Regions from separate parts of the Nocardiopsis coralliicola genome, predicted to be linked through region 1. Evidence: predicted binding sites of a transcription regulator. Region 1 holds the regulator's gene; each other region holds the start of a gene.

The links. The regulator HrcA, encoded in region 1, represses chaperone genes, less so after heat shock. The targets are predictions, from matches to a motif close to TTGGCACTCTCNNNNNGAGAGTGCCAA.
Region 2: a site for HrcA is predicted at 5,185-5,211, ahead of groL (chaperonin GroEL). Genes of this name have one in related genera too.
Region 3: a site for HrcA is predicted at 4,750-4,776, ahead of ACYVGT_RS12945 (FmdB family zinc ribbon protein). Genes of this name have one in related genera too.
Region 4: a site for HrcA is predicted at 5,681-5,707, ahead of groES (co-chaperone GroES). Genes of this name have one in related genera too.

The regions. Positions count from the first base shown of each region.
Region 1 is NZ_BAAGXT010000010.1:73,510-81,098, forward strand. It holds gene ACYVGT_RS10080 (16S rRNA (uracil(1498)-N(3))-methyltransferase) at 300-1,094, opposite strand; gene dnaJ (molecular chaperone DnaJ) at 1,230-2,378, opposite strand; gene hrcA (heat-inducible transcriptional repressor HrcA) at 2,379-3,392, opposite strand; gene ACYVGT_RS10095 (hypothetical protein) at 3,565-4,275, shown strand; gene ACYVGT_RS10100 (DUF3097 domain-containing protein) at 4,390-5,238, shown strand; gene ACYVGT_RS10105 (DUF4870 domain-containing protein) at 5,936-6,265, shown strand; gene ACYVGT_RS10110 (DUF4870 domain-containing protein) at 6,335-7,036, shown strand; gene hemW (radical SAM family heme chaperone HemW) at 7,152-7,589, opposite strand, start outside.
Region 2 is NZ_BAAGXT010000008.1:156,147-163,735, forward strand. It holds gene ACYVGT_RS08925 (GrpB family protein) at 1-16, shown strand, start outside; gene ACYVGT_RS08930 (DMT family transporter) at 502-816, shown strand; gene ACYVGT_RS08935 (DMT family transporter) at 818-1,207, shown strand; gene ACYVGT_RS08940 (alpha,alpha-trehalose-phosphate synthase (UDP-forming)) at 1,329-2,765, opposite strand; SAM riboswitch class I at 3,080-3,220, shown strand; gene thrC (threonine synthase) at 3,235-4,521, shown strand; gene ACYVGT_RS08950 (ubiquitin-like small modifier protein 1) at 4,647-4,925, shown strand; gene groL (chaperonin GroEL) at 5,337-6,965, shown strand; gene ACYVGT_RS08960 (dihydrofolate reductase family protein) at 7,100-7,589, opposite strand, start outside.
Region 3 is NZ_BAAGXT010000014.1:100,024-107,612, reverse strand. It holds gene ACYVGT_RS12970 (MogA/MoaB family molybdenum cofactor biosynthesis protein) at 1-412, opposite strand, end outside; gene moaC (cyclic pyranopterin monophosphate synthase MoaC) at 409-951, opposite strand; gene glp (molybdotransferase-like divisome protein Glp) at 1,255-2,472, opposite strand; gene galU (UTP--glucose-1-phosphate uridylyltransferase GalU) at 2,750-3,691, opposite strand; gene ACYVGT_RS12950 (5-formyltetrahydrofolate cyclo-ligase) at 4,003-4,626, shown strand; gene ACYVGT_RS12945 (FmdB family zinc ribbon protein) at 4,792-5,223, shown strand; gene ACYVGT_RS12940 (SAF domain-containing protein) at 5,399-6,055, shown strand; gene ACYVGT_RS12935 (MscL family protein) at 6,250-6,681, shown strand; gene ACYVGT_RS12930 (D-alanyl-D-alanine carboxypeptidase family protein) at 6,812-7,589, opposite strand, start outside.
Region 4 is NZ_BAAGXT010000035.1:34,934-42,522, reverse strand. It holds gene tsaB (tRNA (adenosine(37)-N6)-threonylcarbamoyltransferase complex dimerization subunit type 1 TsaB) at 1-194, shown strand, start outside; gene rimI (ribosomal protein S18-alanine N-acetyltransferase) at 200-652, shown strand; gene tsaD (tRNA (adenosine(37)-N6)-threonylcarbamoyltransferase complex transferase subunit TsaD) at 649-1,680, shown strand; gene ACYVGT_RS20740 (coiled-coil domain-containing protein) at 2,225-3,985, opposite strand; gene ACYVGT_RS20735 (THUMP-like domain-containing protein) at 4,325-5,623, opposite strand; gene groES (co-chaperone GroES) at 5,814-6,125, shown strand; gene groL (chaperonin GroEL) at 6,288-7,589, shown strand, end outside.

The sequences.
Region 1 (7,589 bases):
CGCGTTCTCCAGCGGTTCCTTCTTCTCCGGCTTCATCGGCGGCTCCGCACTCCAGCTCTTCGCCGGGTGCCGACGGGCGCCGACCCGGGCCGAGTCCGCCTCGCCTGCTGGGCTCGCCAACGCCCTGCAGAGAGCCTGCAGAGAGAGCGGCGGCAGGCCGGGCCCCGCCGGCCGGCGGCTCCGCGGAGTGGCGGACCGGCCCTCGGACCCGGCGCACCGTCCGGATCTCCGTCTCGGCGCCGATCGCTGCGCCGCGCGGCGGCCCCTCGACCGCAGGACAGCGGTGGGGTGCCGCCGGTCTACCAGCGGCCGAGCCGGGCCTGCAGGACGGAAAGCGCTGCGACACCCGCGGTCGAGGTCCGCAGGACAGTCGGTCCGAGCAGGGCCGGGATGGCGCCGGCGGCGGTGAAGGCGTCGAGTTCGGCGTCAGACACGCCGCCTTCGGGGCCGACGATCAGCACGATCCCCGCTACTGCGGGATCACCGTCCTCGGCTGCCGAGCGGCCGCCCGCCCTCGCGGGCGTCTGCTCGCGCGGTACCGGAAGGGGCAGGGCAGCCAGGCGCTCCTCGGCGCTCTCGTGCAGGACGGCGGCGAGCGCGGCGCCGCGCACCAGTTCGGCCGCCTCGGCGGTGGAGGCCAGGCCGGCCACGTCCGGCAGGCGGCTGCGGCGGGACTGCTTGGCGGCCTCGCGCGCGGCGGACCGCCATTTGGCCAGGGACTTTGCCGCGCGTTCGCCCTTCCACCGGGTGATGCACCGCTCGGCGGCCCACGGCACGATGCGGTCTGCGCCGGCCTCGGTCATCACCTCGACGGCGAGTTCGCCGCGCTCCCCCTTCGGCAGCGCCTGCACGACGGTGAGCGGCGGCTGCGGCGGCGGGTCGGTGCGGCGCTGCTGGACCGTGCAGCGCACGGTGTCCTTGGCGACCTCGGCCACGGTGCAGCGGGCGCGGGTGCCCGCCCCGTCGACGAGGTCGACCGCCTCGCCCACCGCGATGCGGCGGACCGTTGCGGCGTGCCGGCCCTCCGGGCCGGTCAGGAGGGCGGTCGCACCGTCCAGTGCGCCCGGCTCGGCGAGAAACACCGGAACCGTCATGGCGGCCCGTCCCTTCACAGTGCGGTGGTGCGGTGGTGCGGTGGCCGCGGTGCGTCAGAGGGCGCACAGCCGTCCGCCCGCTCCGCACGGGATCCGTGCGGAGCGGGCGGACGTGCTGCTGCTGCCCGTACTGCTTCAGCGGGCGCCGAAGGCGCCGCGGAGGCGGGAGAAGAGGCCGCCGTGGCCGGGGCTGAACTTGCCCGGGGGCTTGTCCTCGCCGCGCAGTTCGGCGAGCTTGCGCAGCAGCGCCTCCTGCTCCTCGTCGAGTTTGCCCGGCGTCTCCACCTCGAACTTGATCATCAGGTCGCCGCGGCCGCCCCCGTCGAGGTGCCGCACGCCCTTGCTGCCGAGGGTGATCACGTGGCCGGAGTCGGTGCCCGGCCGCAGGTCGATCTCCTCTTCGCCGTCGAGGGTCTCTATGGCGAACGAAGCCCCGAGCGCGGCGGCCGTCATCGGCACGGTGACGGTGCAGTGCAGGTCGTCGCCGCGGCGCTCGAAGAGCGGGTGCGCGCGCTCGACGATCTCCAGGAAGATGTCGCCGCGCGGGCCGCCGTTCGGCCCGACCTCGCCCTCGCCGGCCAGCTGGATCTGGGTGCCGTCCTCGACGCCCGCCGGGATCTGCACGGTGCGGGTGACCCGCTCGCGCACCCGGCCCTCGCCGGAGCAGTCGGCGCACGGGTCGGAGATGACCGTGCCCTGGCCGCTGCACTGGGGGCAGGGGCGGGACGTCATCACGCGGCCCATGAAGGACTGCTGCATCTGGGTCACCTCGCCGCTGCCCTGGCACATGCCGCAGGTGTGCCGCGACGTGCCGGCCGCGGTGCCCTCGCCCTGGCAGGTGGAGCACAGCACGGCGGTGGGGAAGGTGACCTCCTTGGTCACCCCGAACGCGGTCTCGGCGAGGTCCAGCTCGACCCGGACCTTGATGCTGCGGCCGCGCCGCGCCCGCTCCCGCGCGCCGGGCCGGGGGCCGGCCTGGCCGCCGAAGAAGGCGTTCAGGATGTCGTCGAAGGGGAACCCGGCCGCGCCGCCGAACCCGCCGGCGCCGCCGGCGCCGCCCATGCCCGAAGCGAACGGATCGGCGCCCCGGTCGAACATGGCCCGCTTCTGCTCGTCGGACAGGACCTCATACGCCTGGGTCACCTCCTTGAACCGCTCCTGGGTGGCGGGGTCGGGGTTGACGTCAGGGTGGAGTTCCCGAGCGAGTCGCCGGTACGCCTTCTTGATCTCGTCCTTGGACGCGTTCCGGCGCACACCGAGGATCTCGTAATAGTCTCTGGCCACTTACTGCCCCGCCAATATCGAACCTACGTATCGGGCCACGGCGCGAACCGCTCCCATCGTTCCCGGATAGTCCATGCGCGTCGGTCCCACCACTCCGAGTTTGGCCAGGGACTGGTCGCCGACGCCGTAGCCGGCGGACACGATGGAGGTACCCCTGAGCCCTTCGTGGGAGTTCTCCGCACCGATGCGCACTGTCAGCATGGAAGGGTCTCCCGCCTCACCGAGCAAACGGATGAGGACGACGTTTTCTTCCAGCGCTTCGAGTACGTCCCGCAGGCTAGCGGAGAATCCCATGCCCGCGAGATTGGCCGTCCCAGACAGCACGACCTTCTCCTCGTGCCCCTCGACCAGGCTTTCCAGGAGGACCGAGAGCACGGCTTGGGCGAGTGGCCGGTCCTGCGGGTCCACCTGCTCGGGCAGCTGCGCGGCGATCGAGCGCGCGTCGGAGAGCCAGGTGCCGGCCAGGGAGTGGTTGAACACACGCCGCAGCGCCTCCACCGACTCCTCGGCGATCGTGTCGCGGGAGTCGACCACGCGCTGCTCGACCCGGCCCGTGTTGGTGATGAGGACCATCATCAGCCGCTGCGGGCCGATCGGCACCAGCTCGACGTGCTGGACCGCGGAGCGGGTCAGCGACGGGTACTGGACGATGGCCACCTGCCGGGTGAGCTGCGCGAGCAGCCGCACCGTGCGAGCGACGATCTCGTCGAGGTCGACGGCGCCGCCGAGGAAGGTCTCGATCGCCCGGCGCTCGGCCGGCGACAGCGGCTTCACCGTGGACAGCCGGTCGACGAACAGCCGGTAGCCCTTGTCGGTGGGGATGCGCCCGGCGCTGGTGTGCGGCTGGGCGATGTAGCCCTCGTCCTCGAGCGCCACCATGTCGTTGCGGATCGTTGCGGGCGACACCCCGAGCGTGTGCCGCTCCGACAGCGCCCTCGACCCGACCGGCTCCTCTGTGGAGACGAAGTCTTCGACGATGGCGCGTAGCACCGCGAGCTTCCGATCGTTCAGCACGCACTCACCTCCTGGCACTCCGCAGTCTCAAGTGCTAATTCTATGCCTCCCGGCCAAGTCCGGCTTGCGGCGGCCGCACCGGACCGCGCGGCCGGTGCCGCGAAAGGCGCACTTGCCGGGCGAATCGGCCGAACCGCTTGCACCCCGCGGGCGGGAGAGGGACCATCGCCCGATGGCTCTGCGCACCCACCCCCCGACCCCCGGTACGGACCGCCTGCCGGGCGGCGACGCAGCACAGCAGCCGGCGGACTCCGGCGCCCCGGGCGGCCCCGGCCGTACCGGCGGCCCGACCAGCCCCAGAGGCGCAGGCGGCCCGGGAAGCCCGCTGAAGAGGCCGGGCCGCGCCCGCTACCTCCTGGGCGCCGCAGCCCTCGTGCTCGGCCTCGCCGGTGCGGGCGCCGGCCTGGTCTGGTCGATCGACCGGGGAGAGCAGGTTCCCGCCTTTGCCGCTGAAACCGAGGGCGACCCCGCTGCCTTCACCGTCTCCGGCGGGCAGGCCGGGCAGGAGTGGACGCTGCTCTCCGACAGCCCGGGGGCGGACGGCAGCGCCGACTGCGCGGTGGCCGGCCCGGGCGGCCAGGACCTCGCCGTCGCTCCGCCGGCGGAGGAGGCCGTCATCGACTACGGCGGCGATACGGAGTGGTTCACGATCGGCGCCGTCACTCCGGAGGACGCGGGCGAGTACACGCTGGACTGCAGCAGGGGCGCGGCCGCCGGCGCAGAGGCACCGCCCGCTTTCACGGTGACCGCAGACAGCATCCCCAGTGGGGCGAGCGGCCTGCCGCTCTCCTTCGCCGCGATCGCCCTCCCGCCGCTGGTCGGCGGCGCGCTCGGCGGCGGCATCATCGCCGCGTGCTTCACCGCGCGGCGCCGCGCGGCATAGCGGGTCGCCGCCGCTCCGGACGACCGGCGGCGCAGGGCAGCAGGGGGCGCGGCCGCCGCGCCGCGCCCGCCGCTGCCCTGCCGCTCGCGCACCGCGCCCGCTACACTCCCGCCCGTGCCGAGACGAAGCGACAGAACCGACAGGTACGGCGGCGACGTCCTCGCCGGGGACTGGCGCCGGCCGAAGAAGGGCGCGGTGGAGCGGGTCGAGCTGGAGCCGGGCCTGGTGCTCGAATCCGCCGACGAGGGCTTCTGCGGCGCCGTCACCACGTGGGACAAGTCCACCGTGACCCTGGAGGACCGGGGCGGCGCGACGCGGGTGTTCGACCTCGCGCCGGCCGCGTTCCTGCTCGACGGCCGCGCGGTGACCGCGGTGCGCCCGGCGCGCGCGGCGCCGTCCGGCCCGGTGCGCAGCGCCTCGGGGTCGATCGCGGTGCGCAACGCGCCGGCCCGCGTCGCCCGGGAGAGCCGCATCTACGTGGAAGGCGCCCACGACGCCGAACTGGTGGAGCGCATCTGGGGCCACGACCTCCGGGTGGAGGGGGTCGCGGTGGAATTCCTGGAGGGGGTGGACCACCTCCCCGAGGTCGTGGCCGAATTCGGCCCCGGCCCGGGGCGGCGCCTCGGCGTGCTCGTCGACCACCTCGTTCCGGGGTCCAAGGAGAGCCGGATCGCCGAGCAGGTCTCCTCCCCGCACGTGCTGGTGACCGGGCACCCCTTCATCGACGTGTGGCAGGCGGTGAAGCCGTCGGCGCTGGGTATCGCGGCGTGGCCGGAGGTCCCGCGCGGCACGGACTGGAAGACGGGCGTGCTGCAGGCGCTGGGCAGCCGCGAAGAGCCGGGCGAGGCGTGGCAGCGCATCCTGGGCTCCGTGCGCAGCTACGCCGACCTGGAACCGGAGCTGCTCGGAAGGGTCGAGGAGCTCATCGATTTCGTCACCGACCCGACGTTGATGGAAGACTAGGGCGTGCTCGGTGGATGGCGTCCGTCGCGAGCGGACAGTTATCCACTGAGTATGCCCTGGGGCGTGCTCGGTGGATGGCGTCCGCAGCGGACGGTGCCCTGGTGCCGGAGCATAGGGAGTCGGGGCCGGGCCCGCCGCACCGCTCTCCTATCGGATCGGGACGCCGCGACGGGCGTGCCGACCGCCGCGCACCAGGACACTGGTCCACCGAGCATGCCTCCGGGCGAACAGGGGCGGCCGGCGGGGACGCCGGACCGCCGGCGCGGGCCGAGGCCCGCACCGGCGGGTGCGCCGCCGCCGTGCGACAGCCCTCCGCAGACCAAGGGACGAGATGAGCGAGACCCCGCCGAACCGACCACACCCCTCCGACCCCGCGCAGTACCCCGTCGCGGGGGCGCCCGCGGGCGGACCGGGAGGGCATGCCGGGTCGCCGCAGCAGCCCGTCCCGCCGGGCGGCCCGATGCCGCCGCCGGCACCGCAGGGCCCGCCGCCGGCACCGCAGGGCCCGCCTCCGGGGCCGCAGTTGCGCCCGCCGTCCGGTCCGCAGCCGGCGCCGGGCGCTCCGATGCCCGGCGGCCAGGCCCCCTACGGCCCGCCGCCCGGCCACGGGGCGCCGGGGACGGCTCCGGGCGCACCCGGGTATGCACCGGCCGGGCCGGCTGCGCCGCCGCCCAGCGCGGAGGACCCCACGTGGGCGATGGTGGCCCACCTGTCCGGCCTGATCATGGCGTGCCTGGGGTGGCTGCCGGCGCTGCTGGTGCACGCGGTGCAGAAGCACCGCTCGGCGTTCACCCGCGCGCACACCAGCGAAGCGGTCAACTTCCAGATCACCCTGCTGATCCCGTACGCCGTGGCATGGATCGCCTACATCGCCATCGGTATCTGGGCCCCGCAGCTGTCCCTTGTGGGCTCCCTGCTCATCGCCGCGGTGTGGGCGGTGTCCATCCTGTTCGGAGTCCTTGCGGCGATGCGGGCCAACAAGGGGGGCTGGTACCGGTACCCGCTCACCCTGCGCCTCGTGAAGTAGTCCCGAAGCAGCCCCCCGCATCCCCCGCTCCCCCGGACCGAAACGTCGATTTCTCAGGAGCTCCAAGCCATGGCGTACCCTCCCCAGCCCGATCCCTACGGCCAGTACCCGAGCGGCGCACAGCAGGGCTACGGCGCCCAGCAGCCCGGTAACCAGCCGGCCCCCTACGGCCAGCAGGGCCAGCAGGGCTATGGCCAGCAGCCCGGCCAGCCCGCGCAGTACGGGCAGCAGTACGGCCAGCAGCAGCCCGCCCAGCCGGGCCACCCCGGCTACGGCCAGCAGCCCCAGGGCTACCCCGGCTACGGCCAGCCGTCGGGCGCCCAGCAGGGGTACGGCCCGCCCCCCGGCGGGCAGCCGGGCTACGGCCAGCAGGGCTATGCCCAGCAGCAGGGCGGCTACCAGTACGGCGGCCAGCAGCCCTACGCCCAGGGCGGCTACGGGCAGGACACGCAGCTGCGCCCGGATGAGCCGGGGCTGATCGCGCTGAGCCACATCGGCGGCGCCTTCATCCCGCTGATCCCGATCATCATGTACTTCGCCAAGGGCGACGCCTCGCCTTTCGCGCGCCACCACATCGGCCAGGCGGCCAACTTCCACCTGCTGATGGGCATCATCCAGATCATCAACAGCCTGCTGATGGTGATCCTGATCGGGCTGCTGACCTACGTCGTCACTCTGGTGATCGCCATCATCCTCGGGGTGAAGGCCAACACCGCCGCCAAGCAGGGCGAGTGGTACAAGTACCCGATGGGCATCCCGATCGCGAAGTAGCAGCAGCACGGAAGCGTGCGGCGCCGAGGCACGCACCGGTGCACCAGGGGCGGTGTCGGCCAGGGTCCCCGGCCGGCACCGCCCCTCACTGCGTTCGCGGGCGCGCCGGCGGCGCTCAGGTCAGGTCGCGCACCACTGCGTCGGCCAGCAGGCGGCCGCGGCGGGTGAGGACGGCGCGGCCCGCGGCGTGCGCGCCCGGTTCCAGCAGGCCGTCGGCGACGGCGCGCTCCGCCGCCGCGCGGCCGCCGGAGTCCAGGAGGCTGAGCGGGCAGCCTTCAGCGATGCGCAGCTCCAGCAGGATGCGCTCGAAGCGGCGGTCCTCGGCCGACAGCACCTCGCGGGCGTGGCCGGGCGAGGTGTCCGCGGCGATCCGCGCGGCGTAGGCGCCGGGGTGCTTGACGTTCCACCAGCGGGTGCCGCCGACGTGGCTGTGCGCGCCGGGGCCGACGCCCCACCAGTCGCCGCCGGTCCAGTAGAGCCGGTTGTGCGCGCTGCGGGCGGCGGTGCCGCGGGACCAGTTCGAGACCTCGTAGGCAGTGAGCCCGGCCCCGGT
Region 2 (7,589 bases), on a different contig from region 1:
CGGCGCGCCAGGGTAGCGCCGGTCCGCCCGGGCCGGAGGGCGGGACCGCAGGCGGGGCCGCGGCGGCCCTTCGGCGCCGCCCGCCCCCTCCGGCGGGCTGAACCGCTGGGCGCGGGCGCCCGTCCCGCCAGGCCGCGGAGCTCATCCGCACGGGCCGGACAGGGAGCGGCGGGTTCCCGGCGGGCCGGCGGAGTGGGCCGGGCTGCCTCCGCCCCCGCGCCCGGGCAGCCGGCTGCGGCCGGACGGCTCTGGAGCGCCTGCTGCCGGGTGCCCGGTTGCGGAGCGGGTGCCTCCGGTCCGCGGTGCGGCCGATCCGCGCGGACCGGCGTTGGGACGGCCCGGCCGGGGCCGCACCGCAGGGTGGTTTTGGCCACCAGACCCCCTGTGCACTGGAATATCCCGCCGCGCACCGGCATTCTCGGTGTGGGGGCCGGACGAAGGCCCGCGGACGAGGGAGCCGTACCCGCACCACGACAAGACGGCCGGGAGAGGGTGCCGTCGATGGCGTGGTTCGTCTTGGTCGTATCCGGTGTGCTGGAGGCCGTCTGGGCAGGAGCCCTGTCGGCATCGCACGGCTTCACCCGCTGGCGGCCCGCCGCCCTGTTCGCGGTCACGCTCACGCTGAGCATGGCCGGCCTCGCCTGGGCCATGGCCTCACTGCCGACCGGAACCGCCTACGCGGTCTGGGTCGGCATCGGCGCGACGCTCACCGTGTTGTGGGGCTTCGCCACCGGGCAGGACCGCGCGACCTGGAGCAAGGGGCTGCTGCTCGTCCTGCTGGTCGGCTCCATCGCCGGCCTGAAGGCGGTGAGCTGACATGCCGTGGGTCATCCTGGTCATCAGCGCCGTGTTCGAAGCCGTCTGGGCCACCGCGCTCGGCATGTCCGACGGGCTCAGCGCGCCGCTGCCCGCCGCCGTCTTCTTCGCCGCGCTCGCGGTGAGCATGGCGGGCCTGGGCAAGGCGGCGAAGCACATCCCGATCGGGACCGCCTACGCGGTCTGGGTCGGCATCGGCGCCGTGCTCACCGTCGTCTACGCGATGGCGACCGGCGCGGAGTCGGTCTCCGCGGGCAAGATCGTCTTCATGAGCGGCATCATCGCCGCCGTGGTCGGGCTCAAGCTCGTGCCCGGGAAGGCGGAGCCGGGCGGGGACGGGGCGGACGGCGCCGGCGGCGGGGCCGCTGCCGAGGCTGCGCCGCGGAGCTGACACGGCCGGCGGCGCGGCAGAGCACCGCCGGCCCGGTGGAAGCGGGGGCGCCGCTCGCAAGCGGCGCTCCCGTCGGCGTCCCCGGTGCGTCCCTGCGCCGCTGCGGTCCCCGGATCCGGGGTCAGCGCAGCGCGCGCAGCTGCTCGGTGAACCAGCGCTGGGGCGTCACGGCGGTAGCGGCCTCCACCAGCCGGGCGCAGCGGGCGGCGCGCTCCTCGGCCGGCATGGTGAGCGCCCGGTGCAGGGCCTCGGCGGTGCCGGACACGTCGAACGGGTTGACCAGAAGGGCGTCCCCGCCGAGCTCGTCGGCCGCGCCCGCCTCGGTGGACAGCACCAGCGCGCAGCCGTCCTCGGACAGCACCGGCCCCTCCTTGGCGACCAGGTTCATGCCGTCCCGCACCGGGTTGACCAGCAGCACGTCGGCGATCCGGTAGGCGGCGAGCGACCGCGCGAAGTCGTCCTCCACCTCCAGGACCAGCGGCGACCAGTCCGGCGTGGCGAACTCCTCGTCGATCTCGGCCGCGACCCGGCGCACCTCCTCGGTGTAGGCCGTGTAGGCGGGCACGTCGGTGCGGCTCGGGTAGGCCGACGCCAGGTGGACCACGCGCCCCCGCCACTCCGGCCGGGTGCGCAGCAGCTCCCGGTAGGCCTCCAGGCCGCGGACGATGTTCTTGGACAGCTCGGCCCGGTCGACCCGCACGATGAGGCGGCGGTCCCCGACCCGCTCCTGCAGCGCCGCCCTGCGCTCGGCGACGTCGCCGGCCGCGGCCCGCTCGCGGAGCCCTTCCGCGTCGGCGCCCAGTGCGTGCACGGCCACCCCGATCATGCGCCCGCCGTACTCGACGGTGCGCCGGGTGAAGTCGACCTCGGTGCGCAGGAACTCCGCGCAGCAGCGCAGGAAGGCGTCGGCCCAGCGCGGGCTGAGGAAGCCCAGGTGGTCGGCGCCGAGCATGCCCTCCAGCAGTTCACGGCGGACCGCGTCCGGCAGCAGCCGGAAGTACTCCGGCGGGGCCCACGGCGTGTGCGAGAAGTGCGCGATGCGCAGGTCGGGGCGGCGGCCGCGGAGCATCCGCGGGAGCAGCGCCAGGTGGTAGTCCTGCACGGCGACCCGTGCGCTCTCCGCGGCTCCGGTGAGCACCGCCTCGGCGAACGCGGCGTTGTAGGCGCGGTAGTCGTCCCAGCGCGCGGTGAACGCCGCGTCGAAGGACGGCGCGCTGGGGATGTCGTACAGCAGGTGCTGCACGAACCACAGGGTCGAGTTGGCGATGCCGGTATAGGCGTTCTCGAACACCTCCGGCGGGATGTCGAGCATCGCGACCTGCATGCCGCCCAGGTCGGCGGCGCGGTCGATGCGCCCGTTCGGCACGGAGGCCGCGGCCTTGCGGTCGGCGTCGGACAGCGCGGCGCAGACCCACAGCGTTCCGGTGTCCCCGGCGACCGAGCTGAGGCCCGACACGAGCCCGCCGCCGCCGCGCCGGTGTTCGAGCGCGCCCCCGGCGCCGACCGAGAAGGAGACGGGCCCCCGGTTGGAAGCGACGAGGATCTGCGCTTTGTCCACCTGCTCCACGTCCACCTGTTCGTCCGCCTCTCGGGGTCGCTCTGTGCACAGGGATGCCCCGTGCGGGGGGTGATAAAAGGTCTCGCCGGGGACAGGGGGCCGCAAACGTCCCGCGGGTGGCGGCCGACTGTAATGCGCGCCACCCGGTCTGGCCCGGCGGCGGTGCCGTCCGTTACAGTAGCGATCGCCCTTCCGAGCGGTTCCGTGGACAAAACGGACTGCCCGGGGCTGCCGAGCGCCTCCCGCTCCGCCCCGGACATCCGCGGCAGCGCAGCCGCCACGGCCCGCCAGGGCGCACGACCACAACTGCATATTGCTCATCCAGAGGGGTGGAGGGACCGGCCCTGCGAAGCCCCGGCAACCATCACTGGCGTCATGTCCGCGCAACTGCGGGGCGTCAGCGACAGGTGCCAACTCCGGCCTGGGGCCAGATCGGTCGCCAGGGAAGATGAGGGGAGACGCCTCGCTCATGGCGACCACCGCCGCAGAAAGCACCCGCACCGGCCTGTCCGGCGCCGGCACCTCCGCCCGGCCGTTCGGCCCCGCCACCGCCCTGTCCTGCCGCGAATGCGGCGAGCGCTACGACCTCGCCCCCAAGTTCGCCTGCGAGTTCTGTTTCGGCCCCCTCGAGGTGGCCTACGACCTGGCCGGCGTCACCCGCGAGAGCATCGAGGCGGGCCCGCTCAACATCTGGCGCTACGCCGGCCTGCTGCCCGTCCCGGACGACGTGGACGCGCTGCCCAACATGAAGCCCGGCCTCACCCCGCTGGTCCGCGCCGACCGCCTCGCCGCCGAGCTCGGCCTGCGGTCCCTGCACGTCAAGGACGACTCGGGCAACCCCACCCACTCCTTCAAGGACCGCGTGGTCGCGATCGCCGTCGAGGCGGCCCGCACCTTCGGCTTCCGCACGCTGTCCTGCTCCTCCACCGGCAACCTGGCCGGCGCGGTCGGCGCCGCCGCCGCGCGGGCCGGCTTCGAGTCGTGCGTGTTCATCCCGGCCGGCCTGGAAGAGGGCAAGGTCGTGATGGCCGCGGTCTACGGCGGCCGGCTGGTCGCCATCGACGGCACCTACGACGACGTCAACCGGTTCTGCTCGGAGCTCATCGGCGACCCCGCCGGCGAGGACTGGGGCTTCGTCAACGTCAACCTGCGGCCCTACTACGCCGAGGGCTCCAAGACGCTGGCCTACGAGATCGCCGAGCAGCTCGGCTGGCGGCTGCCCGAGCAGATCGTCATCCCGATCGCCTCCGGGTCCCAGCTCACCAAGATCGACAAGGGCTTCCGCGAGCTGATCGCGGCCGGCCTGGTCGAGGACCGCCCCTACAAGGTCTTCGGCGCCCAGGCCACCGGCTGCTCGCCGGTGGCGCAGGCGTACGAGCAGGGCCAGGACGTGGTGCAGCCGGTGAAGCCGGACACCATCGCCAAGTCCCTCGCCATCGGCAACCCGGCCGACGGCCCCTACGTACTCGACGTCTGCCGGCGCACCGGCGGGGCGGTGGCGCACGTGGGCGACGACGCCGTGGTCGACGCGATCGGCCTGCTCGCCCGCACCGAGGGCATCTTCGCCGAGACCGCCGGCGGCGTGACCACCGGCGTGCTGCGCAAGCTGCTCGCCGAGGGCGCGCTCGACCCCGAGGCGGAGACCGTCGTCCTCAACACCGGTGACGGGCTCAAGACGCTGAACGCCGTGCAGGCCGGGGTGACCGCCACCATCGCGCCCTCGCTCGACGCGTTCAAGGGCGCCGGCCTGCTCTGAGCCGCTCCGGGAAGCAGCCCGCCCGCACCCCTCCTGCCGCGGCCGGGGACCCGGCCGCGGCCTACTCCAGCACCCGCACGCCTCCGGTGCGTGCCGTACCAGCAGCAGATACAGGAGAGACGAGCATGAGCGTCACCGTTCGAGTCCCCACCATCCTCCGCACCTACACCAAGGACGCCTCGCAGGTCAGCGCCGAGGGCGGCACGCTCCAGGAGGTGCTGGCCGACCTGGACGCCAACTACCCGGGTATCCGCGCCCGGATCCTGGACGACGGCGGCACGCTGCGCCGCTTCGTCAACGTCTACGTCGGCGACGAGGACGTCCGCTTCGCCGAGGGCCTCGCCACCCCGGTCAAGGCCGGCACCGAGGTGTCGATCATCCCCGCGGTGGCCGGCGGCTGCTGAGCCTCCGCCCCGTTCCGCGGCACCGCAGGCCGCCGCGTCCGGTTCCGGCCGGACGCGGCGGCTTTTGCCGTGCGGGGGAGCGGGTCGGTGCGGCTGTGCCGGGTGCGTGCGCCGGAACAGCCGGCCGCTGCCTGTGGACAAGCCGGTGACGGCGCCGCCTCAGGCGCTGCTGACCTGGGCGCGGGCGGCGATGCAGCGGTCCGCCGGGTGCACGCGAGACGTTTGCACTCGCCGGGGGGGAGTGCTAAAAAGGGGATCGTTAGCACTCCGAGAGTGTGAGTGCTAATCCCAGGATCGAGGCGATGAGGCCGCGCCCGCCGGCATCCGGACCGCCGGACGGACTCGGCCGTCCGTCGCGGGCGTCGGCTCGTTCCTTCGCGTATCAGCCCGTCCCGGGAGGACACGAAGTCTATGGCAGCCAAACTCATCGCGTTCGACGAAGAGGCCCGGCGCGGCCTCGAGCGCGGCATGAACACTCTTGCTGACGCCGTCAAGGTGACGCTCGGCCCGAAGGGCCGCAACGTCGTGCTGGAGAAGAAGTGGGGCGCCCCCACGATCACCAACGACGGTGTCTCGATCGCCAAGGAGATCGAGCTCGAGGAGCCGTACGAGAAGATCGGCGCCGAGCTCGTCAAGGAGGTCGCGAAGAAGACCGACGACGTCGCGGGTGACGGCACCACCACCGCGACCGTCCTGGCCCAGGCGCTGGTCCGCGAGGGCCTGCGCAACGTGGCCGCCGGCGCCAACCCGGTCGGTCTGAAGCGCGGCATCGAGGCCGCCGTCTCCCGCATCAGCGAGGAGCTGGCCAACCTCTCCAAGGAGATCGAGACCAAGGAGCAGATCGCCTCCACCGCCTCCATCTCCGCCGGCGACTCGCAGATCGGCGAGGCCATCGCCGAGGCGATGGACAAGGTCGGCAAGGAAGGCGTCATCACGGTCGAGGAGGGGCAGACCTTCGGGCTCGAGCTGGAGCTCGCCGAGGGCATGCGCTTCGACAAGGGCTACATCTCGCCCTACTTCGCGACCGACCTGGAGCGCATGGAGGCGGTCCTCGAGGACCCCTACATCCTCATCGCGAACCAGAAGATCTCCAACAACAACGAGTTCCTCCCCGTTGTGGAGAAGGTCCTGCAGGCCGGCCGTCCGCTGATGGTCATCGCCGAGGACGTCGAGCAGGGCGCACTGCAGACCCTGGTCGTCAACAAGATCCGCGGCAACTTCAAGTCCGTCGCCGTCAAGGCCCCGGGCTTCGGCGACCGCCGCAAGGCGCAGCTGAGCGACATCGCGGTGCTCACCGGCGGCCAGGTCATCACCGAAGAGGTGGGCCTCAAGCTGGAGAACACCGAGCTCGACATGCTCGGCCGCGCCCGCAAGATCGTGGTCACCAAGGACGAGACCACCATCGTCGACGGCTCCGGGGACGCGACCGCCATCCAGGGCCGCGTCACCGAGATCCGCAACGAGATCGAGCGCACCGACTCCGACTACGACCGCGAGAAGCTGCAGGAGCGCCTGGCGCGCCTGGCCGGCGGCGTCGCGGTCATCAAGGCCGGTGCCGCCACCGAGGTGGAGCTCAAGGAGCGCAAGCACCGCATCGAGGACGCCGTCCGCAACGCGAAGGCGGCCGTCGAGGAGGGCATCCTGCCCGGCGGTGGCGTCGCGCTGCTGCAGGCGGGCGTCCCGGCCTTCGAGAAGCTGGAGCTCGCCGGCGACGAGGCCATCGGTTCGGACATCGTGCGCCGCGCCATCGAGGAGCCGCTCAAGCAGATCGCGGTCAACGCCGGCCTCGAGGGCGGCGTCGTGGCGGAGAAGGTGAAGAACCTGGAGGCCGGCATCGGCCTCAACGCCGCCACCGGCGAGTACACCGACCTGTTCAAGGACGGCGTCATCGACCCGACCAAGGTCACCCGCTCCGCGCTGCAGAACGCGGCCTCCATCGCCGGCCTGTTCCTGACCACCGAGGCGGTCATCGCGGACAAGCCGGAGAAGGCGGCCCCGGCTGCCGACCCGACCGGCGGCATGGGCGGCATGGACTTCTAGTCCGCCTCCCGGTCCACCGGGTCCGCGGCACGTCCCGCGACAGTGAGGGCGGCTCCCCAACCGGGGGGCCGCCCTTCGTGCTGTCCGGGGGCCGCCTTCCGGCCCCGGCGGGGACCCGCCCGGGACAGGCTCGCTCAGGCTCGGCGGTAGAGCGAGTAGTCGGCGCCGGTGTCCAAGGTGCGCGTCCAGACCCGCTCGACCGCCGCGGGGGCGTAGGGCGATCCGTCGAAGAGCGGGAGACCCGCTCCGAAGATCACCGGATACCGCTTGACCAGGAAGTTGTCGATCTCCGGCAGCAGCTCCGCCGCAGCCTTGGGCCCGCCGACCAGGCAGATGCCCAGCGGGCTGTCCTCCGCCTTCAGTTCCCGGATGCGCTGCAGCGGGTCGGAGGCGACGAACTCGACCTCGGGCTCGGTGTCCGGGCCGAGCGTGCTGGACAGGACCACTTCCCGCATATGGGCGTAGGGGCGGGTGACCCCCTCGTCGAGCGCCACCTCGTAGGAGCCGCGCCCCTGGACCAGGGTGTCGAAGTGCCGGTTGGGGCCGAGGTCCAGCCCCAGGTGGGTGCGGATCGCCGCGGGCACCAGCTCCGGGTACTCCTCGAAGTGGAACGCGGTGCCTTCG
Region 3 (7,589 bases), on a different contig from region 1:
CGCCGCGCGAGCCGGGAAGGTTCACCACGAGCATGCGGTGGCCTGCGGCTTCGGCGATGCCGGCCAGACCGCGGGAGAGCATCGCCGCGGGAACGCCCTTGGCCAGGCCGGCCGCGCGCAGCGCCTCGGGGATTCCGGGGATCTCGGCCGCGAGCAGCGGGCGGGTCTGCTCCGGAGTGGAGTCGGTGGGGGTCAGGCCGGTACCGCCGGTGGTGAACACGGCGTCATAGCGCTCGCGGAGGGCATCCCGGAGGGCAGCGCCGACCGGCGGCCCGTCGGCGACGACACGGGGGCCGTCGGCCGCGAGGCCGGCCGCGCGCAGGGCCTCGGCCAGTACCGGGCCGGAGCGGTCGGGGTAGACGCCGGCCGCGGCCCGGTTGGAGGCGGTGACGACGAGGGCGCGGGCGGTCATCCGCGGTCCTCGGTACCGGACCGGGTCCAGTGGCCGGTCTTGCCGCCGGTCTTCTCCTCGACGCGCACGTCGGTGAGTACGGCTTCGGGATCGATCGCCTTGACCATGTCGATCAGCCCGAGGCCGGCCGTGACGACGCAGGTCAGCGCCTCCATCTCGACGCCGGTGCGGTCGGCGGTGCGGACGGTGGCGGTGATGGCGACGTCCGTGTCGCGCACCTGGAGATCGACGTCAGCGCCGTGTACGGCGATGGGGTGGCAGAGCGGGACGAGGTCGGGGGTGCGCTTGGCCCCCTGGATGCCGGCGATGCGGGCGACGGCGAGCGCGTCGCCCTTGGGCACGGTGCCGTCGCGCAGGGCGCGGACGACGCCGTCGGAGACGCGGACGCGGCCGGTCGCGGTGGCCGAGCGGGCGGTGACGTCCTTGCCGGCGACGTCGACCATGCGGGCGCGGCCGGCGGCGTCGAGGTGGCTCATTCCGGAGGGGTGCTGGCCGGGCTGCTCGGCGCTGCCCGGTCCGTGGTCACTGCTGGTGGTCATGGCGGTCTTTCGGTGCGGAGGTGCTGGACTGCGGTAGCCCGCTCTGCGGGTGCTGCCCGTGCCGGTGTCAGCACGGGACGCGGCCCGGCCGGGGAGTGCGGAGGGGGCGCGGGGCCCGGGCACGGGCGGGATCGGCGGAGCACCTGCTCCTTCTCCCCCGCCGCAGCGCCGCGGCTCGGTGTCCCTGCTCCGGTGCCGTCCTCCTTGCTCCCCGGTGCGCCGGGCACTCCGACTCTAGGGACCGCGCCCCCACTCCGGAAGCGGGATGGCCGCGGCTGTGGACAACCGCGCTGCGGGCCCGCGTCACGGGCGCGGCAGCAGCACCGCGTCGACCTCGGCTCCGGCGGGCAGCTCGGACACGCCCTCGGGGATCACGGCGAGGGCGTCGGCGTAGGCGAGCGCGGAGAGCTGGTGCGAGGACTGCCGGGAGACCGGTGCCACCGTCGTGCCGCCGGCATCGCTGCCGAGGACGGCCCGGCGGAAGCAGCGCCGCTCGGTCGGCGTGGCGACCGCCTCAGTGAGGCGGGCGCGCACCGACGGCAGCGGCTCCGGCTCCAGTCCGCGCAGGCGCAGCAGCGCGGGCCGCACGAGGATCTGGAAGCTGACGAACGAGCTGACCGGGTTGCCGGGCAGCGTGATCACCGGGGTGTCATCGTCGCCGACGGTGCCGTACCCCTGCGGCTTGCCCGGCTCCATCGCGATCTTGGTGAAGTGCACGGTGTCCCGGTCGGCCAGCACCTCCTTGACCACGTCGTAGGCGCCCATGCTGACGCCTCCGGTGGTGATGAGGAGGTCGGCGCGGACGAGCACGTCGTCGATCGCGCGCCGCACCTCGCCGGGGTCGTCGCCGACCAGGGTGTGCCGGTAGGCGTCGCAGCCGGCGTCGGCGGCGGCCGCGGTGAGCATGTGCGCGTTGGATTCCCAGAGCTGGCCGGGCTGGAGCGGCTGGCCGGGCTCGACGAGTTCGGCGCCGGTGGCGAGGACGACGACTCGGGGTCGCGGGTGGACCACCGCCGACCGGCGGCCGACCGAGGCCAGTACGGCGATCTCGGCGGCTCCGACCCGGACGCCGCGGCGCAGCACCGTGTCGCCCTCCTGCACGTCGCCGCCTGCCGGGCGGACCGCGGCGCCCGGTGCGGGGGCGCGGCGGAGGGCCACCTCCGCCAGGCCGCCGTCGGTCTGCTCGACGGGGACGACGGCGTCGGCCCCTGCGGGCAGCGGGGCGCCGGTCATGATGCGGGCGCAGTGCCCGGGAGCCACGGTGTGCGGCGCCGAGTCGCCTGCCGGGATATCGGCGGTGACCGGCAGCCGGACCGGGGCGTCCTCGGCGGCTCCGGCCACGTCGGCCGCGCGCACCGCATAGCCGTCCATGGCGGAGTTGTCGAAGCGCGGCAGTGACACGGGCGAGACGACGTCCTCGGCCAGGACGGCGCCGCGGACGCCGTGCAGGTCGAGTTCGATCGGTTCGACGGGGCGGACCGTGCCGAGGATGTCGGCGATGTGCTGGTCGACGCTCTTCATCTGCTGACCTCCGTTGGGACCGCCGCCGCGGTGGGCGGAGTGGTGTCGGTCCGGACCGGCAGGGCGGGCGGAGGCAGGCGCGCGGCGGGCGCCTCGGCGGCTGATCTGCCTCTCGCGCTTCCGGCGGGCGCCGGCCCACTGGTCCGGACCCCAGGAATCATCCCGGACCGCGCACGCGGGAGCGACCGCACCCCGCCGGGCGGCCGCATCCGCGGGGTGTCCGGCGCGCGGCACGGGCGCGCTGGCGGGAGCAGGGGGCAGCGGCCGCCGTGCTCCTCTAGCCCTGTTCTGCGGAGTCCGCGGCGCCGAGCTGCTCCGCCGCGAAGGCGCGCAGCCACGGGGTGAACTCGGCGGCGACGTCGGGGCGGGCGCACGCGAACTCGACGACGGTGCGCAGGTAGTCGACCTTGTTTCCGGTGTCGTAGCGCTGGCCGCGGAAGAGGACGCCGTGCACGGGGCCGCCGTCGTCGGGCTTGCGGCGGGCCAGCTCGCGCAGGGCGTCGGTCAGCTGGATCTCGCCGCCGCGGCCGGGCGGCGTCTCGCGCAGGACGTCGAACACCTCGGGGGCGCACACGTAGCGGCCGATGACGGCCCACCGGCTCGGGGCCGCCTCCATCGGGGGCTTCTCCACGAGGTCGGTGACCCGCACGACGTCGCCGTCCTCGGTCGGCTCGATCGCGGCGCAGCCGTACAGCGACACCTGCTCCGGCTCGACCTCCATCAGCGCCACGACGCTGCCGCCGCGCTCCGACTGCACCTCGATCATGCGCTCGAGCAGGGCCTCGCGCTCGCCGATGAGGTCGTCGCCGAGGAGGACCGCGAACGGCTCGCCGCCCACGTGCGCCGCCGCGCACAGCACGGCGTGGCCGAGGCCGCGGGGCTCGCCCTGGCGGACGTAGTGCACCTGCGCGAGCTCGCTCGGCGCGCGCACGGCGCGCAGCCGCTCCGCGTCGCCCTTGGCGTCCAGCGCCTCCTCGAGCTCGTAGGCCCGGTCGAAGTGGTCCTCGATGGAGCGCTTGTTGCGGCCGGTGATCATCAGGACGTCGCTCAGCCCGGCGCCCACCGCCTCCTTGACGACGTACTCGATCGCGGGTTTGTCCACGATCGGGAGCATCTCCTTGGGCGTGGCCTTGGTGGCGGGCAGGAAGCGGGTGCCCAAGCCGGCCGCCGGCACCACGGCCTTCGTGACCCGAGCGGGGGACTGTCGCGAATCCGTCATGACGGCACTCTAGGACACCGGCGGCGGCGCCCCGCGCCCGCCGCGCGCGTGCTGACCTGCATCGCTCGCGGTGGCCAGGAGCGACGGCACCGCCGCGCCCCCGGCGTTCACCGGCCTTTTCCCGGGCACTCACCGCCGCGCCCCCGCGGCGGCACCGCCGCGGCCCGGGCGACGCTAGACCGCTGGGCTCCATTCCGGCGGTGCCGTGCCCTGGGCGGACGCAGCCGGACCCGCACGTCCCGCGCGCGGGCCCGGAGCCGACTGCGCAGCGGCCCGGCCCCCCGCGGGCGGCGCCTGGAACAATGGCGGCCATGGACGACGGTGCAGCGGCGGCGGAGAGCGCCGGCGGGAGCGGCTGGGAGCGGGCGCAGGCGAAGAAGCGGCTGCGGCGCCGGCTGCTGGAGGAGCGGGCGACCATGCCGGAGGCGGAGCGCGCGGCCGCCGGGTCGGCGCTGCGCGACAGCGTCGCCGATCTGCCGGTGCTCAGCATGGGCGGGACCGTGGCCGCCTACTACTCCGTCGGCACCGAGCCGGACACCCGCAAGCTGGTCGCGGCGCTGTGGAAGCGCGGCTGCTATGTCCTCCTGCCGGTCTTCCTGGACAGCGGCGACCTCGACTGGGCCGCCTACGAGGGGCCCGACTCGATGGCGCCGGCCGGGCACGGGCTGCTGGAGCCGACGGGCCGCCGGTACGGGCCGGAGGCCATCGCCCGCACGGCGGCGGTGCTCTGCCCCGCTCTGGCGGCCGACCCGTCCGGGCGGCGGCTGGGCAAGGGGGCGGGCTGCTATGACCGGGCTCTGGCACGCGTCGGCCCGGACACCCGCACGATCGCGGTGATCTATGACACCGAGTTCCTCGATACGGTGCCCGCGGAACCGCACGACCGCCCGGTGCAGGGCATCGCGACGCCCCGCGGGGGCGTGCGGATGCTGTGACGGGGGCCGCCGCACCGGGCCGGGCGGAACAAGCAGCTCAGCCGCCCGCGTTCCACTGGGCGGCGGCGCGGCCCCGCCCGGCAGGGCCTGCGTTCGCGGTCCGCGTGCGCGAGCGCGTACTATTTAGCAGTCGATGGGCAAGAGTGCCAAGGAGGAGGAACTGCCGTGCCTACATACCAGTACGTTTGCACCGAGTGCAGCACGCCGCTGGAGGTCGTGCAGAGCTTCAGCGACGACTCGCTGACGGAGTGCCCCTCCTGCGAGGGCCGGCTGCGCAAGGTGTACTCGGCGGTGGGCATCGTCTTCAAGGGCTCCGGCTTCTACCGGACCGACAGCGCCAAGACCTCCGACCGCTCCGCCGTCACCGGCAGCTCCGGCAAGGACGGCGGCGACTCGGGCGGCGACTCCGGCTCGGCCGGCAGCTCCGCGGACTCCGGGTCCAGCAGCTCGTCCGAGTCGAGCGGCACCTCAAGCTCCTCGGACAGCGGGTCCTCCTCGAACGGGTCGTCCTCGAACGGGTCGTCGAACGGCGCGTCCAGCGGCTCCTCCTCGTCTTCGCCGTCTCCGTCGTCTCCGAAGGCCGCCGCGAAGGCGTAGCCGGCCGCGGGGAGCCCTTGCCCCTCCCCGCGCGGCACCGCGATTCCCACGGCCGGACCCGGCGGGTCCGGCCCTTTCGCGTGCGCCCGGAGGCGGGCCGCCGGCCGCTTCGGCTTTTCCCCAGGTTCCTGCACGGGCGTTCCGCGACGGCGGGGCGGCTGCCTACGGTGCTGCCATGCCCGTCCGCGCCGCCCTCGCCCTCTCCCGCCACCGCCGCGGCCTCGCTGCCCTCTGCGCGGGGCTGGCCCTAGTGGGCGCCCTGCTGGTGGTCCGGCCCCCGCCCGAGCGGGTCGAGCACCTCGTCGTGGCCGCCCGGGACCTGTCGCCGCTGGACCCGGTGGCCGCCGACGCCGTCCGCACCGCGCGGATCGCGGCCGCCGCCGCGCCGGACGGCGCCCTGCGCACACAGCAGGACGCCGTCGGCCGGCTCCTCACCGGCCCGGTCCGCCGGGGCGAAGTGCTCACCACCGCGCGGTTCGCCGATGCGCCCGCCGCCGACTACGGGCCGGGGCTCGTCGCAGCGCCGGTGCGGATCGCGGACGGCGGGGCGGTCGCCCTGCTGGCGCCGGGCAGCCGCGTCGACGTGCTGGCGGCCGCCGCGCTCGCCGGCGGCGACTTCGCCGGCCCTGCGCCGCCGCAGGAGGCGGCCGCCCTGGCCGAGGACCGCCCGGTGATCGCCGTGCCCGGGGACGGCAGCGCGGCCCCCGGCGGCGGCGCCGGCGGGGGCGGGTCGGGCGGGGCGCTGATCGTCGTCGCGGTCACCCCCGGGGAGTCCCGCCGGATCGCGGGGCACGGTGCGGCCGGCCCTCTCAGCCTGACCATCCGCGGTTGACCACCGACACTGCGTAGTGAATCCTGTTCCGCGCAGTTCCTGCGGGCGGCCGTACCGCGGACAGCCCGCGTACCGCCGCTGCCGCAGCGGCACCCGGAGCCCCCCAGCCCTCCGGCCCGCCCCGGCGGAGCTGCGCGCCCGGCGCCGACCGCCGGGCATTCGTCTGCGAAGAACCCGAAAGGGATGGAGTACCGGTGAGTGGATTCAAGCAGTTCCTGCTGCAGGGCAACCTGGTGCAGCTGGCGGTCGCGGTGGTCATCGGCGCGGTGTTCTCCGAACTCATCACCGCGTTCACGGCCGGGTTCATCACGCCGCTGCTGGGCATCTTCGGCGGGGTGCCGCAGTTCGGCGACCTGTACTTCGAGATCAACGGCAGCCGGTTCCTGTACGGCGCGTTCATCGACTCGATGATCAGCTTCGTACTGACCGCCGCCATCCTCTACTTCTTCGTGGTGCTGCCGGTCTCCAAGCTGCTCGAGCGGATGACCAAGGCCGAGGAGGCCAGTACGCGCGAGTGCCCGCGCTGCTTCAGCGAGATCAGCAACCAGGCCGACCGCTGCCCCGAGTGCACCTCCGAGATCACCCCGGAGGCGCCGGCCGCCACGGGATCCACCGCCGCCCCGTAATCCGCCGGAGGCCGCCCCCGGAGCGCCGCGCCGCCGCCCTCCGCCGGTGGAGGGCGGCGGCGCGGCGCTCTGCCAGGGCGTGTTGGGTGGGTGGCGTTCGTCGCAGCAGGACAGGTGCCCCCAGCACGCCCTAGCCCGCGTACTCGGCCTCGTACTCCCAGTGCCAGGGCTCGAACGGGTTGGAGTAGGCCCATTCCGGGTGGAACCAGCCGTACTCGGTGGAGTTGGCCTCCAGCCAGTTGAACTCGGGCGACCCCTGGTTCTGCACGCCGCCGCAGAGGTCCACGGCGAGGCCCCAGCCGTGGTTGGAGGTGCCGGGCACGGCCGCGTTTCCGGGCGGCTGCTCGGCGTAGACGCGCTGCTGGTTGGGCATGTCGCGGTAGGAACTGGTGACGCAGAGCTGCTTGCCCATCTCGCTCTGGAACGCCTCGTTCATCCGCATGAAGTCGACGGCGGCGTCGGCGCGCACGAAGTGGTCGCCCTGCGGCAGCTCGCAGAGCGCCCCCTGCGGCAGCAGGCCGTTGGGGTAGCCGGACGCCTGCTCGCCCTTTGCCGCGTCGCACTCGACGCCGGCCATATAGGCGTCGACGTCGAGCCCGCGGTCCTCGAGCTCCTTGGTGAGCGCGTCGCTGCTCTCCTTGGACTGCTCCTTGAGGGCGTCCAGGTCGACCTTGAGCTCGACCCGCGCGAGCTGGGTCTCCGACTGGAGCTGCTGGGCGTCGTTGGTGAGCTCGACCTGCTGGTCGCGGAGGTCGTTGGCCTCTTCGATCAGGGAGTCCTTGTCCTCCGACATCTTGGAGACGTAGGAGTCGACCTGGAGGTCCTGCTGGATGGTGCCCGACGTCATCACGCCGAGGATGCCGGCGTCCGGCTGCTGGTAGAGCGTGCTGGCGAGTTCGGCGAGCGGC
Region 4 (7,589 bases), on a different contig from region 1:
TGTACGCCGAGGTGTTCGGTGCGGCCGCCGCGGACCCCGAGCCGCTCTACCCCGACGCCGCCGCGCTCGGCACGCTCGCGGCCCGCCGCCTGCTCGCCGGCGAGCCGCTCGACGAGCCCCGCCCGCTCTACCTGCGCCGGCCCGATGCGGTCGAGCCGTCGGCGCCGAAGAAGGTGCGGCAGTGGCACACCTGAGGGGGATGACCGCCGGCGACGTGCCCGCCGTGATGGCGATGGAGCACGACCTGTTCGGCGCGGACGCCTGGAGCGAGGCCATGCTCCGCTCCGAACTCGCCGAGCCGACCCGGCACTACTACGTCGCCGAGGCGGACGGGGCCGTCGTGGGCTACGCCGGCCTGCGCTCCGTTCCGCCCGAGGGCGACGTGCAGACGATCGCGGTCGAGTCCGGCCACCAGGGCGGCGGCGTCGGCCGCGCGCTGCTCCGCCGGCTGCTGCAGGAGGCGCTGGACCGCGGCGCCACCGAGGTCTTCCTGGAGGTCCGCTCGGACAACCCGCGCGCCCAGGACCTCTACCGGAGGTACGGCTTCGCCGAGATCGGCCTGCGCCGCAAGTACTACACCGATGCCGACGCGATCGTGATGCGCCGCTCGGCGACACCGGCCGAGCGGGCCGGCGAGGAGGGCATCTCATGAGCGATCCGCTGATCCTGGGCATCGAGTCGTCCTGCGACGAGACCGGCGTCGGCCTGGTCCGCGGGTGCACACTGCTCGGCCAGGACGTGGCCTCCAGCGTCGACCAGCACGCCCGCTTCGGCGGCGTGGTGCCGGAGGTCGCCAGCCGCGCCCACCTGGAGGCGATGGTGCCGACCGTGCACCGCGCGCTGGACAAGGCGGGCGTGCAGCAGAGCGATGTGGACGCCGTCGCCGTCACCGCGGGGCCGGGACTGGCCGGCGCGCTGCTGGTCGGCGTCTCCGCAGCCAAGGCGTACGCGATGGCGCTCGACGTGCCGCTGTACGGCGTGAACCACCTGGTGGGACACGTCGCGGTGGACCAGCTGGAGCACGGCCCGCTGCCGTCCCCGGCGGTGGCTCTGCTGGTCTCCGGCGGGCACACCTCGCTGCTGCTCGTCAACGACCTGGCGACCGACGTGCGCTCGCTCGGCGACACGGTGGACGACGCGGCCGGCGAAGCCTACGACAAGGTCGCCCGGCTGCTCTCGCTGCCCTACCCGGGCGGCCCGCCGATCGACGCCGAGGCCCGCAGCGGCGACCCGTCGGCGATCCGCTTCCCGCGCGGCAAGTGGGGCGACGGCACCTACGACTTCTCCTTCTCCGGCCTGAAGACCGCGGTCGCCCGCTGGGTGGAGGACGCCGGCCGCCGCGGCGTCGACCTTCCGGTCGCCGACATCGCCGCCGGCTTCCAGGAGTCGGTGGTGGACGTGCTGACCCGCAAGGCGGTCGACGCCTGCCGGGACAACGGCGTCGGCACCCTCGTCATCAGCGGCGGTGTGGCAGCCAACTCCCGGCTGCGGGCACTGGCCGAGGAGCGCTGCGCGGCCGCCGGGATCGACCTCCGCGTCCCCCGCCCGGGCCTGTGCACCGACAACGGGGCCATGATCGGCGCCCTCGGCGCCGAGGTGGTCCGGGCGGGCCTGCCGCCGTCCCGCCTGGACCTGGCCACCGACACGTCACTTCCAGTCACCCAGCCCCTGGCACCCTGACCCGGCCGCGGACCGGTACCACTCGACGCCGGCGCGGCCCCTCCGGACGCCGGGAAGACAGCACTCTGGAGGCCTGCGAGAGCACTCGCGCAATGTGGCCACGATCAGGTCGCCCGAGATGTCATTACGGTAACGCCCCGCGTTATCGCAGTTCAGCTCTTGTGACTCCCGCGAACGCGGGAATGGACCGCGGTGGCGGTGTAGACGGTCCAGCGGTGCCCGGTGACTCCCGCGAACGCGGGAATGGACCCGAGCGTCAGCACCTCGAACAGCTTGTCGAGGGGGCGTCCCGCACTGCGGGGGGCGGCTCAGGAAATGCCGTGTACACCCGGCACACAGCAGTCGGGCCCGAGTCCCTGAGGGACTCGGGCCCGACCCCGTTCTGAGCTATCCGGACGCGGTGTCACCCGCAACGACGGTAGGAAACCGCGGGTTGCGGGGGGTGCGGGGGTCGTCACCCCGCCCGGAGGCTCTGGCGCGGGGGGTCGTCACCCCGCCCGGAGGCTCTGGCGCGAGGGCCCGTCACCCCGCCCGGAGGCTCTGGCTACTCGTCGTCCTCGTCGTCGTCCCGGCGGCGCTTCTTCTTGCCGTCGCGGCCGGGGCGCAGCAGTGCCTCGGCGAGGGCGAGCATCGTCTCTTCAAGGGCCGCGAGGCGCTTGGTGACGTCGTCGTGGGAGGTCTCGACGGCCTCGGTGAGGGCCTCTTCGAACTCGTGGCGGTCCGGGCGGGCCTGAATCTCCTTGGCGAGCGGGTCGAGGGAGGTGTCCAGGCGGGTGAAGAGCGTGTCGAAGCGGTCGCCGTGGTCGACCACCGGACGCTCGGCCAGCTCGCTCAGGCGGCGGTGCAGCTCGGAGACCTCCAGCGAGGCCGGGAGCTGGGTGAGGCGCTGGTTCACGGCCTCCAGCCGGTCGTCGACCGCCTCCATGCGGCCGTCCACCCCGTCCAGGTGCCCGTTGACGCCGTCGAACCGGCCCTCGACGCCGTTCATCCGGCCGTCCAGGCCGTCCAGGCGGCCGTTGACGCCGTCGAAACTGCCCTCGAAGTGGCCCTCGAAGGTGTCGAACCGGTCCGAGAGCCGGCCCAGCCCCTGCTCGAACGAGGCCGTCACCGACGTCTCGTGGCCGTCCAGCCGCTCGGTCACCGCCGCCTTGTGCTCCTCGTACAGCGACGCGAGCGCCTCGTGCCGCGCGTCGCCCTTCTCCGCCTGCTCGGACAGCGCCGACTCCAGCGCCGTCTGCGTCTGCGCCAGCTGCGCAGCGAGGTGCTCGCGGGCCTGCTCGTCGCGGTCCCGCAGCTCGCCGGAGTGCACGTCCAGCTGCTCGTGCAGCTCCGCCAGCCGGTCCCGCAGGTGCCCGCGCAGCTCGCCGAGGCGCGCCTCGGTGTCCGCGGAGAGCTTGCCGACGGCCGCACTGGCGTCCGCGACTCCGGCCGCGGCGTCCGCGTGGTTCTCCTCGGCCTGCTTGGCGATCTTCGCCGCCGCCGCGGCCAGCTCCTCGGCCAGCCCGGTGCGGACCCGCTCCAGCTCCTCGGCGGCACCGGTGCGCGCGGACTCCACGTCGGCGGCGAGCCCGCTCCGGGTCTGCTCCAGGTCGGCGGCGATGCCGGCGCGCACCTGCTCCAGGTCGGCCGAGACCGCGTCGCGGCGCTCGTCGAGCCGCTGCTCCAGCCGCTCGTTCAGCCCCGTCTCCACCGTGGAGAGCAGGTCGGCGAGCGCGGTGGACAGCGACGACTCGATGCCGTCCAGGCGGGTGCCGAGCGCCTCGTGCCGCTCCTGCTGCTCCGCCGCGAGGGACTCCAGCCGCGCAGCGAGTGCCTCGTGCCGCTCCTCCTGCGCGGTCGCCAGCGCCGACAGCCGCTCGGCCACCGACTCGACCTCCGCGTGCGTGCGCAGGTTCGCCTCGGCGAGCGCCTTGATCCGGTCCAGGGCGGTGCCGACGTGGTCGGAGACGCCGCGCACGTCGGAGCGGAGGGCCGGCAGCTCGGAGAGCGGCTTGACGCGCTGGCCCACCATCTCGATGTGCTCGGCGAGGGTCTCCGCCCACTCCGGTGCACGGGAGGTGAGGTCGTCGACGCGGGAGCGGACCTCGGCGACCGACTCGGTCAGGGAGGCGAACTCGCGCTCGCGCATCTCCCGGAGGAGCCATTCCATGCCCTCCAGGCGCTGCCGCATCTCCTCGGAGACGGCGCCCTGCGACTTCTGCTCGGTCACCTGCTCCTGCGCGGCCCGGGAGAGCAGGTCGCGCATGCGGTCGGAGATCCCGGTCTGCCCTCCTCCGTTGAGGAAGTTGTGGCTGGACTGTTCCACCGAGGTGCTCCTTCGAATGTCTCGATCGGCCACCGGGCGCTGAGGGGGCGTCCGGCGGCTGTGCGCCGACGGTCAGATGCGGGCGATCCGTGCACACTCCGCTGCGATGCGCCTGCGGCGAGTGATGGTATCGGCTGCGGAGGAGGCCCGGGGGTCCGGGCTCAGTCGGCGGATCCGCGGCTGTGGGGGGCGGGGGGCTACCGGCGCTCAGTGTAACGACACGCGGCTCCGCCGCCGTGGGCGGATGTGGAAGGTCGATTCTGGGATGGTTCGGGGCTTTCGTCGGTGATGGCGGTATTCGCGGCGGTGCCCGGGCGCGTCCGGGTCCGGCCGCGGCGGTCACCCTCCGTCGGCGCCGTGACCGGCGGCGGGAAGCGCCGAACACACCAGGCACCAGGGCCGCTCGCCGATCCTGGTGAGCACCACGACCGCCGATCCGGGGCCGGACGGGCGGAGGTCGCGGCGGAGCCGTTCGACGTCGACGGCCGATCCGCGTTTCTTAATCGTTACGGTCCCCACCTCTCGCGCGCGCAGTTCGGCGCGCAGCCGCTTGAGCGAGAACGGGAGCGCGGCGTGCACCTCGTAGCCGGAGCAGAACGGGGTGGCGGTGCGGCGGTCGCTGGTGATGTAGGCGATCCGCGGGTCCAGCAGTGCACCCCCGACCAGCTCGGCCGCCTCCGCCACCAGGTGTGCGCGGACCACGGCGCCGTCCGGCTCGTAGAGGTAGCGGCCCGGGCCGTCCGCCACCGGCGCCGACGCCTCCTCCTCGCCTCCGGTGAGCGTGGCCGGCTTCTCCGGCGCGGCGGAGCGGATCAGCGTGGCCCGCCGCGGCACGTCGGCCAGCGCGCCGTACCAGAGCGCCGCCTCCTTCACCTCGCCGTCGACCGAGACCCACTCCGCCGACGCGCCGGTGCGCGAGAACGGCCCGATCCGCTCGTGCGGGATGCCCGGCGCCGCCTTCAGGCAGGCGCCCGGCGCCGCCGCGGCCAGCTCCTCGGCCACGCCCCACGGCGGGCTGTAGGAGTCGGGGTCGAACACGCGGCCGCGCGCACCGCGCCGCGCCGGGTCGCAGAAGACCGCGCCGTACCGGCCCGGGGGAGCGCTGTCCGGCCCGACCTCGCCCACCGACACCGCCATCCGGCCGGCCGCGCCGAGCGCCTCGGCGTTGGCCGCGGCGACGGCGGCGGTGAACGGGTCGGCGTCGACCGCCTCGACCGACAGCCCCGCCTCGGCGAGGGCGAGTGCGTCGCCGCCTATGCCGCAGCAGAGGTCCGCCACCGGAGAGCCGGCGGGAAGGGCGCCGGAGGCGAACGCCGCCGCGAACCGCGCGGCCCGGTGCCGGGCCACCTCGGTGCGGGTGGACTGCTCCAGTCCGGCCGGTGTGAAGAACATTCGCTCGGCGGCCGCACCGAACTTGGCCCGTCCCCGCGCCCGCAGCCCGACCTGCGTGAGGGCGGCCGCGGCGGCCTCGGCCGGTGCGGCGCCGGGCAGCGGGTCGCGCTCGGCGGCGGACCGGACCGCCGCTGCGGCGCGCAGCGGATCGCCTTCGCGGGCGGCCTCCGCGGCCGCCGCAAGCAGCCGTGCGCCGGCCGCCGTCTGCAGCGCCGCCAGCGCCGCAATTCCCTGCTCAGCAGGCAATGTGTCCCCCGTGACCTGTTGTTTGACGCACCCGTTGACCCGGGCTAGTGTTCGGTATTGGCACTCTCCACGCTAGAGTGCTAACCGCGACGAGGCCGGTCTGGCACCCGCGACGGCAGGCCGCCGTGGTCGCCCCTTTTGACAAGAATGCCGTTTCGCATGATCGAACCTGAAGGGGGAGGTCACAACCGTGTCGACCGCCACCAAGACCGTCCTGAAGCCGCTTGAGGACCGCGTCGTCGTCAAGACGCTCGAGGCCGAGCAGACCACCGCCTCCGGCCTGGTCATCCCGGACACCGCCAAGGAGAAGCCCCAGGAGGGCGAGGTTCTGGCCGTGGGCCCGGGCCGCTGGGACGACGAGGGCGAGAACCGCATCCCGCTCGACGTCAAGGTCGGCGACGTCGTGCTCTACAGCAAGTACGGCGGCACCGAGGTCAAGTACGACAACGAGGAGTTCCTCGTGCTCTCCGCCCGCGACCTGCTCGCGGTCGTCGAGAAGTAGCGAGAGCCAGAGTTCCTCGGCCGCCGGCGCAGCGGCCGGTCCCGCCCGCCTCTATCGGGCGGGCCCGGCCGGCGCCGCGGCTTCCGCCCCGGCCGGCACCTGCCGGGCGGGGCGTTCTCGTTCCGCCGTATTCGCACCTATCCGAATGGGGTAGCCCAGAGCATGGCCAAGATCCTGGAGTTCGAGGACGACGCCCGCCGCGCGCTCGAGCGCGGCGTGGACCGCCTCGCCGACGCGGTCCGCGTGACGCTCGGCCCGCGCGGCCGCAACGTCGTCATCGACAAGAAGTTCGGCGCTCCGACCATCACCAACGACGGCGTCACCGTCGCCCGCGAGGTGGAGCTGGAGGACCCCTACGAGGACCTGGGGGCCCAGCTGGTCAAGGAGGTCGCCACCAAGACCAACGACGCCGCCGGCGACGGCACCACCACCGCCACGGTGCTGGCGCGCGCCCTGGTCAAGGAGGGGCTGCGCAGCGTTGCCGCCGGCGCCTCCCCGATGTCGCTCAAGGCCGGCATCGACCAGGCCGCCCAGAAGGTCTCCGACGTCCTGCTGGAGCGCGCCCGCGAGGTCGGCGAGCGCGCCGACATCGCCTACGTCGCCACCAACTCCGCCCAGGACGACCAGATCGGCGACATGATCGCCGAGGCGTTCGACAAGGTGGGCAAGGACGGTGTCATCACCGTCGAGGAGTCCCCCGCCATGGGGCTCGAGCTCGAGTTCACCGAGGGCATGCAGTTCGACAAGGGCTACATCTCGCCCTACTTCGTGACCGACGGCGACCGCCAGGAGGCGGTCCTCGACGACGCGGTCATCCTGATCCACCAGGGCAAGATCTCCAGCCTCAACGAGCTGCTGCCGATGCTGGAGCAGATCGTCCAGCAGAAGAAGCCGCTGCTGATCATCGCCGAGGACGTCGACGGCGACGCGCTGGGCGCGCTGGTGCTCAACAAGATCCGCGGCGCGCTCAACGTCGCCGCGGTCAAGGCGCCCGGCTTCGGCGAGCGCCGCAAGGCGATGCTGCAGGACATCGCCACCCTCTCCGGCGGCCAGGTCATCTCCGAGGACGTCGGCCTGACCCTGGAGAACGCCGGCCTCGAGGTGCTCGGCTCGGCCCGCCGCATCACCGTCACCAAGGACGACACCACGATCGTCGACGGTGCCGGCGCGGAGGCCGAGGTCGCCGACCGCATCGCCCAGATCCGCCGCGAGATCGAGGCGAGCGACTCCGACTGGGACCGCGAGAAGCTCCAGGAGCGCCTGGCCAAGCTGGCCGGCGGCGTCTCGGTGCTGCGCGTCGGTGCGGCCACCGAGGTCGAGCTCAAGGAGAAGAAGCACCGGCTCGAGGACGCCATCTCGGCGACCCGCGCCGCCATCGAGGAGGGCATCGTCGCCGGCGGCGGCGTCTCCCTGGTGCACGCTGCCAGCTCGCTGGACGGCCTCGGCCTCACCGGCGACGAGGCC